2 regions of the Alteromonas sp. RW2A1 genome follow, and region 2 is predicted to be linked to the other one. Evidence: predicted binding sites of a transcription regulator. Region 2 holds the regulator's gene; the other holds the start of a gene.
The links. The regulator FNR, encoded in region 2, switches genes on or off when oxygen is low (the NO sensors DNR and NnrR bind a similar motif). The targets are predictions, from matches to a motif close to TTGATCTAGATCAA.
Positions count from the first base shown of each region.

Region 1: a site for FNR is predicted at 2,780-2,793, ahead of BM528_RS17225 (cytochrome ubiquinol oxidase subunit I). Genes of this name have one in related genera too.

Region 1 covers NZ_CP018031.1:3,909,256-3,916,407, forward strand. The annotation lists gene cydB (cytochrome d ubiquinol oxidase subunit II) at 1-997, opposite strand, end outside; gene BM528_RS17225 (cytochrome ubiquinol oxidase subunit I) at 994-2,574, opposite strand; gene BM528_RS17230 (Tll0287-like domain-containing protein) at 2,880-3,536, opposite strand; gene BM528_RS17235 (sigma-54 interaction domain-containing protein) at 3,914-5,254, shown strand; gene BM528_RS17240 (sulfite exporter TauE/SafE family protein) at 5,281-6,057, opposite strand; gene BM528_RS18585 (hypothetical protein) at 6,162-6,338, shown strand.
Region 2 covers NZ_CP018031.1:1,156,412-1,163,563, reverse strand. The annotation lists gene ttcA (tRNA 2-thiocytidine(32) synthetase TtcA) at 1-541, opposite strand, end outside; gene uspE (universal stress protein UspE) at 661-1,584, opposite strand; gene fnr (fumarate/nitrate reduction transcriptional regulator Fnr) at 1,686-2,426, opposite strand; gene BM528_RS05220 (sulfite exporter TauE/SafE family protein) at 2,474-3,133, opposite strand; gene ccoS (cbb3-type cytochrome oxidase assembly protein CcoS) at 3,120-3,335, opposite strand; gene BM528_RS05210 (heavy metal translocating P-type ATPase) at 3,337-5,715, opposite strand; gene BM528_RS05205 (FixH family protein) at 5,715-6,194, opposite strand; gene ccoP (cytochrome-c oxidase, cbb3-type subunit III) at 6,661-7,152, opposite strand, start outside.

The DNA of each region.
Region 1 (7,152 bases), 1.4 Mb from region 2:
GGCTTGATGTAGCGTCCCATACCGTTAGACTTGCCGCTGGCATAGTGATACTTGGCATTAGAAATGGAAACATAGACACACCAGCAGTCAAGATGACGCCTGCAATGAATAACGCACTAGATACAAACGCCATTCCTGCATTGCCCTTTTTAGAGAAAAATGCACAAGCCAGCCCACCAACAACACCTAGTACTGGCGCTATAAGCGTTAATGGGTAGTCGCGGTAATTGTTTAACCATGCTCCCGCTTCAATAGCCACTTCCTTTTTCAAAGGATTAGATGTTGCTAACGTATCAACGGCAGAGGTAATCACAAAGCCATCTAAGAACGCCACCCAAATACCTGCGAGAACGAAAAGCGCAACCCCGACTAAACTTAAAACGATAGATACCACTCGCGCCCGAACCTCAATGAATCCATCAGTTTTCATTTGCAACCATGTGGCACCGTGGTTAAGTAAAATTGCCACAGACAACAGACCCGCTACCAGTGCAAATGGCGTGAGTAACCCAAAGAACGAACCTGTGTAGGTAGAGCGTAAGGTATTGTCCATCTCAAAAGGTACGCCTAATAACAAGTTACCAAACGCCACACCGAAGTTAAGTGATGGAATAATACCACCGGCAAATAACGCCCAATCCCACGCTTTTCTCCACTGAGGGTTTGGTAGCTTGCTGCGGTAGTCAAAACCAATAGGCCGCATCCATAAAGCAATAAGCGTTAGCGCAAGCGCAAGGTAGAAGCCAGAAAACGCAGTGGCATAGATAAGCGGCCAAGCTGCAAAAATGGCACCGCCTGCTGTGATGAACCACACTTGGTTACCGTCCCAGTGGGGACCAATGGTGTTTATCATTACACGGCGTTCTTTGTCATTTTTTCCAATAAGCGTTAGCAGTGCCCCTACTCCTAGGTCAAAACCGTCGGTAACGGCAAAACCAATAAGCAGTACACCCACCAAACACCACCAAATAACGCGAAGCAGTTCATAATCAATCATACTTTTGCTCCCTGATTGTCTAGGTCGATTAAATCAAGATCAGATTCAGTTTGTGTTTCTTCAGGTGGAACCGGACCTTTTTTGGCAAACTTCTTCATTAAGTAGAAAGCAATAATGAACATCACAGTGTAAAAGGCGGTGTATGCAACCATAGTAGTAACTACATCGCTAACCGCGAGATTTGAAACAGATGCATGCACAGGAAGTATTTCAGCTATTGACCATGGCTGACGTCCATATTCAGCAACAAACCATCCCGCTTCACTCGCTACCCAAGGAAGGGGCAAGCTAAACAAAGACGCTTTTAATAGCCAGCGAGGCTGAGTAATCCGGTGTTTTGTGCTGTAGTAGAAGGCACAGATAAACAGCGCTAGCATGATAAAGCCAGACGCCACCATGAGTCGGAAGCTCCAGAACAAAGGAGCTACTGGCGGAATACTATAGTCTACCGCTTGCTGTAACGCTTTTTCAGAAGGATTTGAAACATCATTGGTGTAAGGCTCAAGAAGCATAGCGTAACCCAAGCTGTCTTTGTGTGCTTCAAACGTTGCACGCTCCTGCTCTGTGGCGGAGCCATCTCTTACACTATCTAGCAACTCGTAAGCCTTTATTCCTTCAAGAATTCGCTCTTTATTTTGCTCTTTAAGATCTTTTATTCCAGAGACTTCTTCCGTTAATGAGCGTGTTGCAATAATGCCCATAGCCCATGGTATTTGAAGCGCGTACTCGGTTTTTTCTTCCTCATCATTGGGCAAGCCAAATACAGTAAATGGCGCTGGCGCTGGATGAGTTTCATACTCGGCTTCTACCGCAGCTAATTTTACTTTTTGGACATCGCCTAGCTCATAACCACTTTCGTCACCAAGTACGATGACTGACAATGTGGCCGCTAAACCAAAGCTTGCCGCAATGGCAAACGAGCGACGGGCAAAAGCAATATGCTTATGATTGAGTAAGTAGTAGCTAGAAATAGCTAATACGAAGATAGCACCAGTGACGTAACCTGCTGAGACTGTGTGGACAAATTTCACCTGTGCTACCGGATTGAATATAACTTCTGCGAAGCTGGTCATTTCCATGCGCATGGCTTCAAAGTTAAAGTCAGCACCAACTGGGTATTGCATCCAGCCATTGGCAATTAAGATCCACAGTGCAGAGAAGTTTGAGCCAATGGCAACCAGCCAAGTAGCCATAAGGTGTTTCACCTTAGACATTTTGTCCCAGCCGAAGAAAAAGAGACCCACAAATGTCGATTCTAAAAAGAACGCCATTAGGCCTTCAATAGCAAGCGGAGCGCCAAAAATATCACCCACGTAATGTGAGTAATACGACCAGTTCATACCGAACTGGAACTCCATCGTTAAGCCTGTAGCCACGCCGATAGCGAAGTTAATACCAAACAACTTGCCCCAAAATTGAGTCATCTGCTTGTATATCTCTTTGCCGGTCATAACATAAACCGACTCCATGATGGCTAGTAAAAAGCTAAGCCCCAGCGTTAGGGGTACAAATATAAAGTGGAACATTGCGGTTAACGCAAATTGCCACCGCGATAGTTCTATTAACGTATCGCTCATGGGTCTTCTCCCTCGTATCTTCGGTGCGCTTTACACACTTAACAATAATGTTAGTCAATTAGCCTGTTGCAAAAACTGTTGCGAGCTATCCCTATTTTTAAGTAGCAGTCGCAAAGTTATCGTTCTTTCGGCTTTCTCATCACAGATAAGAGCACTATGCCCCCACTGTTGAGTGAAAATATTGCACCTAGAAGACGGGGGAATTTTGATCCAACGCAAGGTAGCGAGAAAATATTACCGCCATTTTTGTCAAAAAAGTGACAAAAATGGCAAACTGGAATAGTTAGAGGTAACAAGACTATGCCTTACTCAGCATCTGTTGGTGAGTATCTTAAAGTGAACGCGCCGCGCAAGCTGCCAGGCTTAAAGCCGGTGGCTTCATCTTCAGGGTATGCCTTTTTAATCGCACTTAACACAGAGGGGGACACTTGTTCACCATGACACGCCGTACACACTTGCCCAGTGGTGATAGCCTTCATATAGCGAAATTCGCCGGTCTTCCCATCAACGTGGGTAGCCTCTAAGGGACCAGTGACATTTTCAGACAGTTGCTCAGCAAACTTTATAAGCTGTGCCGTTTCCCAGTCGTCGGGTTTATTATTTGGGTTTCTTACCCTTAGCGCCGTTCTACCCACCGTCCATCCCTCTTTACTTAAAGAATGAGCGATGGGTTCTGCTACTAATTTACACTCCTCGACTCCTACCTCTAGGCCTCCGCGCTTTATTGCCTCTTGCAAGCGCGTTTTTAGATTGCTTCCGAGCTCCTTCGCGTGAGCACGCGCTTCATTGCGGTTATCTTGTTCATTGAGATCTGTTGTAGTCTGCTGTACCGCACTAGCTATGCTGCTAAAGCCCACCAATGCAAAACATATGTATTTTGATAAATTGGCTAGATTGAGTTTATTTGAGTGGCTCGTTTGTTTATCGCATTTTTCCGATAATACCTTTACTTCATTTTTCATTTTTTCACCCGTTGATTAGTTCGTATTCGTTGTTTATACCAATTCATAAGGCTTATGACGAAAAACTTTCGTCGAACAGTTTTTATCAATAGTTTGCTCTCAACAGGCAACTATCAAAAAAGCGTTATGAAAGGTGAGCTTAAGTGTTTAGTAAACAAGCGACGTGCCAATGTGCTAGCATTTTTAATTGTGGACACAGATACTATCTGGCATTGATAGAGCTAAGCGGCAAATTTCGGGCTCAAAACTCTTTTACAGAAAGTGAAAGTAATACCAACAACATTGCTAAAAACCCATATAAAAATGAGAATAAAGACGATGTGGCAACCAACGGAATATAGTGCAAGCAGGATATGAATTTTTCTATCATTCAAGCCATGATCGACGCCATCGATAAACCGGCCATTTTTATTAGCCCCGACTATGTCATAGAGGCGGTCAACAAACCGTATAAAGACACCTATCCTGTAAATATCAAGCTGGGTTTCAGTACCTGTTATCAGGTGTCACACCGCAATAGCAAACCTTGCAACGAATGTGGCGAGACTTGCCCTATGCAGGAAAGCAAAGAAACGGGAAAGGTTGCAAGTGCTGTACATATTCACTCCACCAATGAAGGGCAAAGTTATTGCGATATTCTTATGCGCCCTATTTTCGATGGTCAAGGAGACTTGATAGGTTATTTAGAAATTTTAGATAAGTTGGCATTTGCGTCTAACACACCCTCAAAAGGAAAATTGGTTGGCGAGTCTGACGCGTTTAAAGCCATGCTGAACAAGATCAATAGAGCGGCAAAGTCTGATATTGCGGTGCTATTACAAGGTGAAACGGGAACTGGAAAAGAACTGGTTTCACAAGCCTTGCATTCATCGAGTTACCGCGCAGAGAAGCCCTTTGTGGTTATTGAATGTACCGGCCTTACCGACACCTTATTTGAAAGCGAGCTTTTTGGTTATGAAAAAGGGGCATTCACAGGAGCATCGTCAAATAAGAAAGGGTTGGTTGACGCTGCCGAAGGCGGCACCTTGTTTTTCGATGAAATTGGAGACGTGCCTTTAAGCATGCAGGTTAAATTGCTCCGTTTATTTGAAACACAAACCTATCGCCCAGTTGGCAGCACGGTTGTAAAAAAAGCAAACTTCAGATTAATTTGTGCATCGCATAAAGACATCTATGCCTTGGTTCAAACAGGAGAGTTTAGGCAAGATTTGTATTATAGAATTGCTGGGTTTCCAATAACGTTACCGGCCCTTCGAGAGCGCCCAACAGACATTCCACTTTTAGCTGAGCATATTTTAAGAAACCTTTCAGATAAAAAACGTCTTCATAAAAACGCTATTAAGCGGCTCACGCACTACGCTTTTCCTGGCAATATTAGAGAGCTGAAAAACATTATTGAGCAAGCTGCGTTGCTGTCTAATGAGTCTGTAATTGGTGAATACGACCTTCCTGATACAGTTTTACGCACTGCACCTAAAAAACATGCAGAATTAAGCAAAAGCTCGGCTCTGGTAGCAAAACAGCCCACGCTTGATATGGACGAGAACCTGATACTCAATGCAGTTACAACGCTTGAAAAGGCAGAAGAGTTCTATCTAAAAAAGGTGTGTCAGCACTACAGCGGCAGCATGGAAGAACTTGCCAAAGCACTCAATGTAAGCGTGAGAACCTTGTACAGAAAGCTTCAAAAAGCCGATATCAGTATAAAAACAAAGTAAAATAAATTTTGCTAAAACTCCGACCACTATAATAGGCCTGCATTTTGTATCGCCTGCCATAGCAACCTAATTGCAAGTAAGGTAATAACGGCTTTAAACAACCAATTGAAGGTTTCGTTTGGCACGCGTTTGAGCACTCGTAACCCAACAAAAGTACCTAATGCACCACTTGCAATCATGGCAACAATAACACCGCCCCACTGACCAAAAGAAAACCCCACAAAGAGAAAAACGAATGCTTTCAACGCATGTTGGATAGTCATACAGGTTGCGAGTGTTGCGGTAATACGCATTTTGTCAGCAACACTACGATGAACAAATGCAGCAACTAAAGGCCCTGTTGCCCCCACGAACATGGAGAGGATTGTGGTAATAAACCCTGCAATGCTGCGCCCAATGGGAGATAGTTCATGCGCTTTAGGTTTCTTTCCCCACACCATAAAAAGGATAAACCCAGAAACCGCAAACTGAATAAACACCAAAGGAAGCTGCACAACAATAAATGATGCCAAAATGCCACCTAGTAAGGCACCAAAACTAAAGTACATGACGATTTGTTTATCGACATGCGTGCGGGTCATTAACGCTCTATTCCCGTTTGAGCCAAGCTGAACCAGGCCATGAACTGGAATAAGCGCAGTTAATGGCAAGGTTGAGGCTAGAATAGCTAATAGCAGAACGCCACCGCCTATTCCCAGAGATGCTGTAATCAAGGAGGTAAAAAATGAAGCCACTATAAGCAAAGTAGCGCTTAAAGTGCTCAGTGCACCACCTGCTGTTATGAGTTCATAAAAAATATTCAAACAAGGTCTCTCCAAAAAAAGCGGCAACACATAATCAACATGGGGGTGATCAAACCTGCCCTCTAAGGCGTTTAAAATTCGTTCAACGCAAATGGTGAAATGCCATGGCTACGCCAAGATATGTAATGAAAGCCCTTGATACTTTATTAGACGAGCACAGCACCATATCGTCTAAATCCATAGCACGCCAAATTCTTAAAAACAGCGGGTTAAGCGAGGATGATATAAAGATGTGTGTGAAAAAGCGAACGCTATCACACACCTATATTTTTGAGGCATAACGACTGTGGCGTTTGATAAATTAAGTTTTCCCCTATTACAAAATCAAGCAACATCTTCTTCAATACTTCAAAAGGTAGATGCCGCTCTCTACCAAGCTAAAACAACTGGAAGGAGTAAGGTAATATGCGCTTAAGCCGTGTGTAAAAAGCAACACAACATTAAGAAAAATTTACACTCTCTACTTTACTTACCTTGCCACGCCAGCCCCCAAACATCTTCAAAATAAAATAAAAACATTTAAAAACAATGACATACCAAAACAAAAACAAAAGATGATTGCTTGGCACGAATAAAGCATAAATTAGACTAGCGGATAACAAGAGTCGTAATATGAAGCCAGGAAGGCTTTTGAAATGGAGAGTCCATATTACGAAATAGCGAGCTTTGATGGAAGACGATTGTCACGATATAAGGATTGCGTCATCCACGGAAAATGGAATTTACTCAGCACCGCTTAAGGAAATTGTTTTACGTTGCATTACTCATCGATGATGCGGTTGGGTTGGAATAAAACCAGCAAACTGAGCAGGATGCAGCAACCTTGGTTAATACGGAAAATGACTAAGATTGTCAGTACCCTCATCGAAAGTTTCGACATTGATGTCGCATGCTACGAAGGAATGTTACCTATTTGGACTGGTTGAAGAATGTGTGTTACTTCAGCCGGACCATAACGAGGACATTGATAAAGTCATCGATTTTATCAATGAGTTGTCATCAGACGACTGCCCTCTCCCCACAAAGACCCATCCCGGTCTTTACACAACTCTGATTTTTGCCCGCCTTTGGCGGGTATTTTTTTGCCTGCTCAAA
Region 2 (7,152 bases):
GCATTGATTTTAACTTCCCACCATGGAACATGTTGAGAAAGAAAGTTTCCAGCATGTCATCGCGGTGATGGCCAAGGGCTATTTTTGTTGCACCAAGTTCTTTTGCCGTGCGATATAGAATACCTCTGCGCAATCTTGAGCAAAGCGAACACGTGGTTTTTCCCTCTGGGATTTTATCTTTAACAATGGAATAGGTGTCTTCTTCCACTATTTTGTAATCTACATTTACGCTGTCCAAGTAATTAGGCAAGATATGTTCAGGAAAGCCAGGCTGCTTTTGGTCTAAATTTACCGCGATAATGTCAAAGTGGATAGGCGCAACACGTTTTAAGAACATGAGTATATCGAGCATGGTATAGCTGTCCTTGCCACCGGACAAACACACCATTACCTTGTCGTTTTCTTCAATCATGCCAAAGTCGGCTATCGCTTTACCCACATTACGGCGAAGACGCTTTTGTAGCTTATTGAAACTGTGCTTTTGCTTACTTTCCTGCGCAGCAGAAGACGACGTATTAGCGCCGTTAGTGCCTAAACTCATAATTAACTAACTTGGTTCGTGTAAAAGCCGCCATTATACAATAAAGCGGCTTTTGTTAACTACGGTTGTGTCCAGAATTTCTTCAACCGATTGAGGGCGAAACAAATGTCTCAGCGTTGCTAGATCGTATAAGGCGATACAAACCCGTTAGGTTTAATTGCTAATACATCACAGTTAAGAGCATCAATAACGTGCTCTGCGGTGTTGCCTATTAGCGCGGCAGATATACCAACCCGTCCTACCGTGCCTATGATCACCAGTTCGGCATCTATGTCCTTGGCAACTTGAGGGATAACGCGTTCAGGTAAACCTTCTTTTACGATACATTTGTCAGGAGCAACCCCATGTTTCGCCGCGTGTTTGTCCATTTCATCATGATGATGATTTTTAACTGCGCTGTGATATTTGTCAGAATCGAACTCTGGCACCTCAATGGCAATATTCAACGGTGTGGAAGGGTAACTATTCACTAAGTTAACGTGGCCTTTTAACAGCCTTGCATACTCGTTCGCGATCACGGTTATTTTGTCGTTGAGTGCAGCATGTTCCTCATCTTCACTGCCTACATTCACTGCAGCTATTATTTCGCCATCTTCCGGCCAGTCGTGCTCTTTTACAAGGAGAACAGGGCGAGGACACTTTCTCATTAGATGCCAGTCGGTTGGCGTAAACAACACTGAGGCGATGTCGTCGTGGTCTTTCGTTGCTTTAACCACTAAGTCTATTTGGTTATTGAGTGCGTAGTAAATGATGGCTTCGTGGGCTCTGTTATTCCACTCAACAACAATATCAATGTTGGAAAAGCCTTGTTCCTTTAATTGTTCCCCAAGCCACTTCGATTGATCCTTTGTAACTGCGTCTCGCATAGTATCACGCTCGTCGGGACTAAGCATGGTCGTCATATCATAAGAGAGGTCATAAACTACCATCATGGCAGTCACGGTGGCGCCGGTTTTTGAGGCAAGTTCAAGAGCTCGACTTAATGCGGGCTGATTATCTCGCTCTGAATCAACAATTGCCAAAATGTGATTACACTCAATCATAATGTCTCCTTCTTATGAAGCAATACATTAAGTGTAATAGACAATAGCGAAAGTGTGGGTTGTTTTAGATCAATATTTTAACAGTTGCAACGGTTAAGCTGTTAACCGTTGCAAACAATACTGGGGCCTTTTAGCGCAGTTACCTTGCCATCAATAGCATCGAAGTCGAGGATAGTAATCAGTTTCCCATCTACTTTTATCAGCTTTTCTTTTTGAAAACGGCTTAACAAACGACTAATGGTTTCAATGGTAAGACCCAGGTAATTACCAATTTCATTACGGGTCATTGTAAGATGAAACTCTCGGAGTGAAAAACCACGCTCTTCAAAACGCTGAGAAAGATGAGAGATGAAATAGAGCAAGCGCTCCTCGGCTGTTCGTTTATTGAGCATCATGATCATGTCGTGATCTTGTTTTATCTCAGCACTCATAAAGCTCATAATCTGATGGCGTAATTTAGGAAACTGAACTGCCATCTCATCTAGTGTTTCGTAGGGTAATTCGCAAACCATGGCGGTTTCTAACGCCTGAGTATAACTTTGATGCCTACTTTCGCGCAGTGCGTCGAAACCGACGATGTCACCAGGAAAATGGAAGCCAGTAATTTGCTCTTCGCCGTCTGAATTGGTAACAAATGATTTAAACGAGCCCGTTCTTACTGCAAACAATGAAGTAAAGGTATCGCCATTGTTTATTAGCGTGTCGCCTTTATGCAGAGGTTTTTTACGCTCAATGATATCGTCTAACGATTCGATTTCTGTCTTATTCAAAGCCACTGGCAAACATAAATGACTAAAGCTGCAGTTTTGACAGTGGATAGAGAATCCGCTTCCTTTGCTCATAATTTCTATTCTCTTAGGATGAACATGGGTATATGTTACAACACCATTTAAGATAATGCGCTATAAATAAGATAAGCTGCATACAAGGCCATGGCCGATGCAATACCTTGACGCACAATAATGTGTCTAAAGCCTCTCACAATATACTGGCTGCCAGCGCCCACAGCAAGTAATGTTGGCAATGTGCCCAAACCAAAAAAGAACATAATTCCAGCGCCTTGTATCGCAGAGCCTGCAGCAAGAGACCAAGTTAAAGTGGAATATACAAGCCCACAGGGTAACCACCCCCAAAGAAAGCCATAAGGTATTGCGCTTAAGGGCGTTTTAAACGGGAGAAAGCGTTTTGAAATGGGCTGAACATATTTAAATAGATGCTTTCCTGCACTTTCAAGCGCTGTTAATCCAGTCCACCACTTCCCTAAATAGCAAGCAAGTAGGAAAAGCATCACACCGCTTAGCAAAGAAAGGACGTAATTCGCTAGTGGTACAAAATCGGTGGCTATTTTACCAAGAGCGCCGGTAATCGCACCAGCAAGTGTATAGCTTGCAATACGGCCACTGTTGTAAGCAAGGGTGAAAGGAAGTGCAGGCTTATCTTTCGGAGTTACCATGCGCAAGGCAGATACTATGCCCCCGCACATACCAACGCAGTGAACCCCGCCAGCTAGTCCAATAAGGAATGCAGAAAGATAGCTAATCTGATCCATTTTTTTCGTTTTCTTGCTGAATTCGCTTGCGCTGTTCTGCGAGTTTCTTTTCCTCAGGTGAGAGGTCATCGTCGAACAAAATACTGTAGCCCTGTCGATCTAGATCTTCAAACTGATTCGATTTTACCGCCCAAAAAAAGATTACCACGGCAAGGGCGACAATAATAATAGCGATAGGAATAAGTACATAAATAATGCTCATGCTATTTGCTCAATAATCGGGTTGAATTGGTAACGACAATAATACTGCTTAATGACATGCCAACAACGGCCATCCACGGCGACAAAAGCCCTGAAACCGCAAACGGTAGAATGATCAGGTTATACAGCACAGACCATCCGATATTTTGACGAATTTTCGTTTTTGCCTTGTGGGCAGTTTCAATTAACAGTGGGACGGAAAGAAGCTGGTCGCCAAGAAGAATAACATCTGCGGCAGTTTTAGCTACATCCGTTGCATTGCCTACCGCAATAGCTACATCGGCGCTGGCAAGAACCGGAGCGTCATTAATACCATCTCCCATCATCATCACTTTCTTATTGCGTGACTGAAGCAGCCGTACCTCTTCAAATTTCTGCTCAGGAGTAAGTCCACCCATTGCCATCGAAACGGGTAGGGAAGCGGTTAGTTCGTTTACGTTTTGTTGTGTATCGCCACTTAACACGACCAAGTCATTATGAACGGCAAGTGCATCTAATGTGGTTTTGGCGTCTTTTCGTAGACTATCGCTTACTTGAAACGCCGCTACTAATTTGCCGTCTGTGGCTAAATATACATTGGCTGATATCGGCAACGACTCGGGACTTATCTCACAAAATGCCGCCGAACCCATTGTAAAATTAGCGCCGTTTATTTCGCCACTAATTCCGCCGCCCGGAGTGACTGAAAATTGGCTTACCCTGTGTAATACATCGCCAGAGAAGGCATTGGCAATAGGGTGCTCAGAACGTGATTCTAGAGCAACCGAAATTTCCCACGCTTTGGTGCTGTCGACCGTGTCTGCGTACCAGTCTTGCTTGATGCTAAACTTTCCTTGCGTGAGAGTACCGGTTTTATCAAGAGCAACGGTATTTATCGTGGTAATTTGCTCTAGGGCGTCAGCCCTTTTTAACAGAATGCCTTGTTTGTTGAGTTTTGCCATTGCGCAGGTTAATGCAGAAGGCGTAGCAAGGCCTAGAGCACAAGGACAAGTGGCTACTAATACAGAAATGGTGATCCAAAAAGCATCAGCATTGCCGTTATAGGTCCAGTAGCTATAGGTTAATAATGCGATTAACAAGACTGCACTGACAAAGTATCTCGAAAACTCATCGGCCAGTTGCGCAGCTTTTGGTTTACTTGCCATGGCGCTGGCCTGAAGGCGCATTATTTGATTTACCAAGGCATTTTTGAGTGTATGTGTAACCGTTACCGTTAGCGTCCCGTCACGGCAAATTGTGCCGCCGTAAACGGTACTTTTGGCATGTTTTACGACAGGATCAAATTCTCCTGTTAGCATAGATTCGTCGACAGACGCACTACCTTCTTCAACTAGCCCGTCAACAGGAATGGTAGCGCCCGGTTTTATTACCACCACATCATTGGGTTTAAGCTGCTTTGCCAAGCATTCACTCATGCTTCCGTCGGGCAGCAATTTAGTTGCTGATACTGGAATATATTGCATCATATTTGCAGATATCTGTGCGGCACGATGCCGACTTCTGTGCTCTAAAAATCGACTTAGAAGCAACAGAAATATAAACATACAGATAGACTCAAAATACACTTCTCCTTGTTCGAGCAGTGTAGAGCGAATGCCCGCAATGTAGGTGCCGAAGATGGCTATTGTGACTGGCACGTCCATATTCACGGTTCTGGCGCTTAAGGCTTTTGCTGCACCCACATAAAAAGTACTCCCCGAATACAGCACCACGGGTGTGGTTAGCGTTAAGGCTACCCAGTAAAAATATTGACGAGTTTCTAATTCAATAGCGCCAAACCAGTCGAAGTAAAGGCCCGTCATTAGCATCATTACCTGCATGGTCATGATGCCGGCTAAACCAAGCTTTTTAATAAATACCTTTTCTTCACGTTTGTAACTGGCTTCATGCTCGTCGGGGTGGAAGGGAGAACCGGAGTATCCAATTCGCTTCAGAGTGGAGAGAATTTGGCTTAACTTAATTTTTGATTCTGACCAAGTGACTAATGCTCTGCGCTCTTGAACATTAACAGCAACCTGCTGTATGCCGTTCACTTTAGCGAGTTGCTTTTCAATCAACCAACCACACGCAGCACAAGTAATACCCTCGAGAGTTAATTGAATTTGCTTGTGCTGCCCCTCATCGTAAACAAACTCGTCTTGAAGGGTTGGGTCGTCGTACACTTTTAGTCTATCGAGAGTGTCGAGAATGCTATCATCCGATTTTTGCGCGGGCTCTGTTCTAAACTGGTAATAATCTTCTAGGCCGTTGTTAACAATGGCTTCAGCAACGGCTTGACAACCAGGGCAACACATTTGCCTGGTTGCACCCAGTACAACAGTTTCATAACATTTGTCGTCATCATTGGGTAAACCGCAGTGATAACAGTTGGTCTCTTTCATTAAGGATTAAACTTTATAACGTCGGTATTAGGAAGTATCAGTGTGTTCTCTATTTTCCAGCTTTCATCTACAGGTGTTAGAGATACCTTCCATTTTCCATCTAAGTTCTCTTCTATGTAACCGCGATAAATACCGTTGGCGTCGCGGCTGAGTAGGGTACTTACGTCTTTTTCTTCTAGCGTGACGTGGTAGAAATTAAGTTTTAAGGCATTGCCCTCTGCTGGAATACCAGAATGGAATTCCAGCGCAATACTGCCATCGTTGATAGTGAGATCTGACGTCATATTAAGTCTGCGAGCAACATCTTCCTTATCCAGACGAGCATTAATAGCTTTACCTTCTTTGTAATAGTCATCAACCACTAAACTGTCTTCGGTTGAAATCGCAAGATTTAAAAGTACGCCGCCCATAACCGCTGTTATCACAGGTACAGCAATAAGAAACCAGGGCCAAAATTGTTTATACCAAGGTGTATTCATTAATAGATAATCTCGATGTTATTTGCTAACTGCATACGCATAGACACTCTTTTGTTTTACTTTTTTCTGCTTTGCTATTTTTAGGGCGTCAGTTGTACTCAACTACTGCCGCGCTATAAAAACACAAAAATATCTATGGGTATGACGTTAATCTAGATGTGAACGTAAATTCCTTTTCCATCAAATCCTTAAGCATCAATTCCTTTAACATTCACGCTGTCGTATTTTCTCATATCGAGTAGGGTGAGGCTTGCGCCTCATCCCTCTCACAGAACCGTACGTACGGGCCTCGTATACGGCTCCTGCATACTTCATATCACTTGCTAGCCCTTGCCATTCGGATTATCTTCCCCTCAGTCAGGGTGATTCAGGTTTCTTTCAACCTGACGGGTTTGCCAGCTTCGCTGGGCAAACAAAAAAAGCCCCGCAGTAACGGGGCTTTTTGCGATATTTAGCGATTCATATATTAATCATTTGAAAGGCTGTAAACATAGGCTGCAACGACATGAATTTTGTCTTCACCTAGAGTTTTCTTAAACGCTGGCATTACGCCATTACGACCATAAGTAAGCGTTTCTGTCACTGCTCTGTGACTGCCGCCGTATAGCCAGATGTTGTCTGTAAGGTTAGGAGCGCCAAGCATTTGATTACCCTTACCATCCATACCGTGGCATGCAGCACATGCAGCAAAGCGGGCTTTACCTGCTTTCGCAAGCTGTGGATCTACATCACGTCCGCTCAGACTTAGTACGTAGTTAACCACTTCGTCTATGCCGTCTTCGCCCATAGCATCCAGCCATGCTGGCATTGCAGCGCGTCGACCGTTTATCAGCGTCTCAACAATTTTGTCACCTGAACCGCCATACAACCAATCGTCGTCGGTAAGGTTAGGGAAGCCGCCGTTTTGACCGCGAGCATCAGAACCGTGGCACTGAGAGCAATTCTGTAGGAACAAACG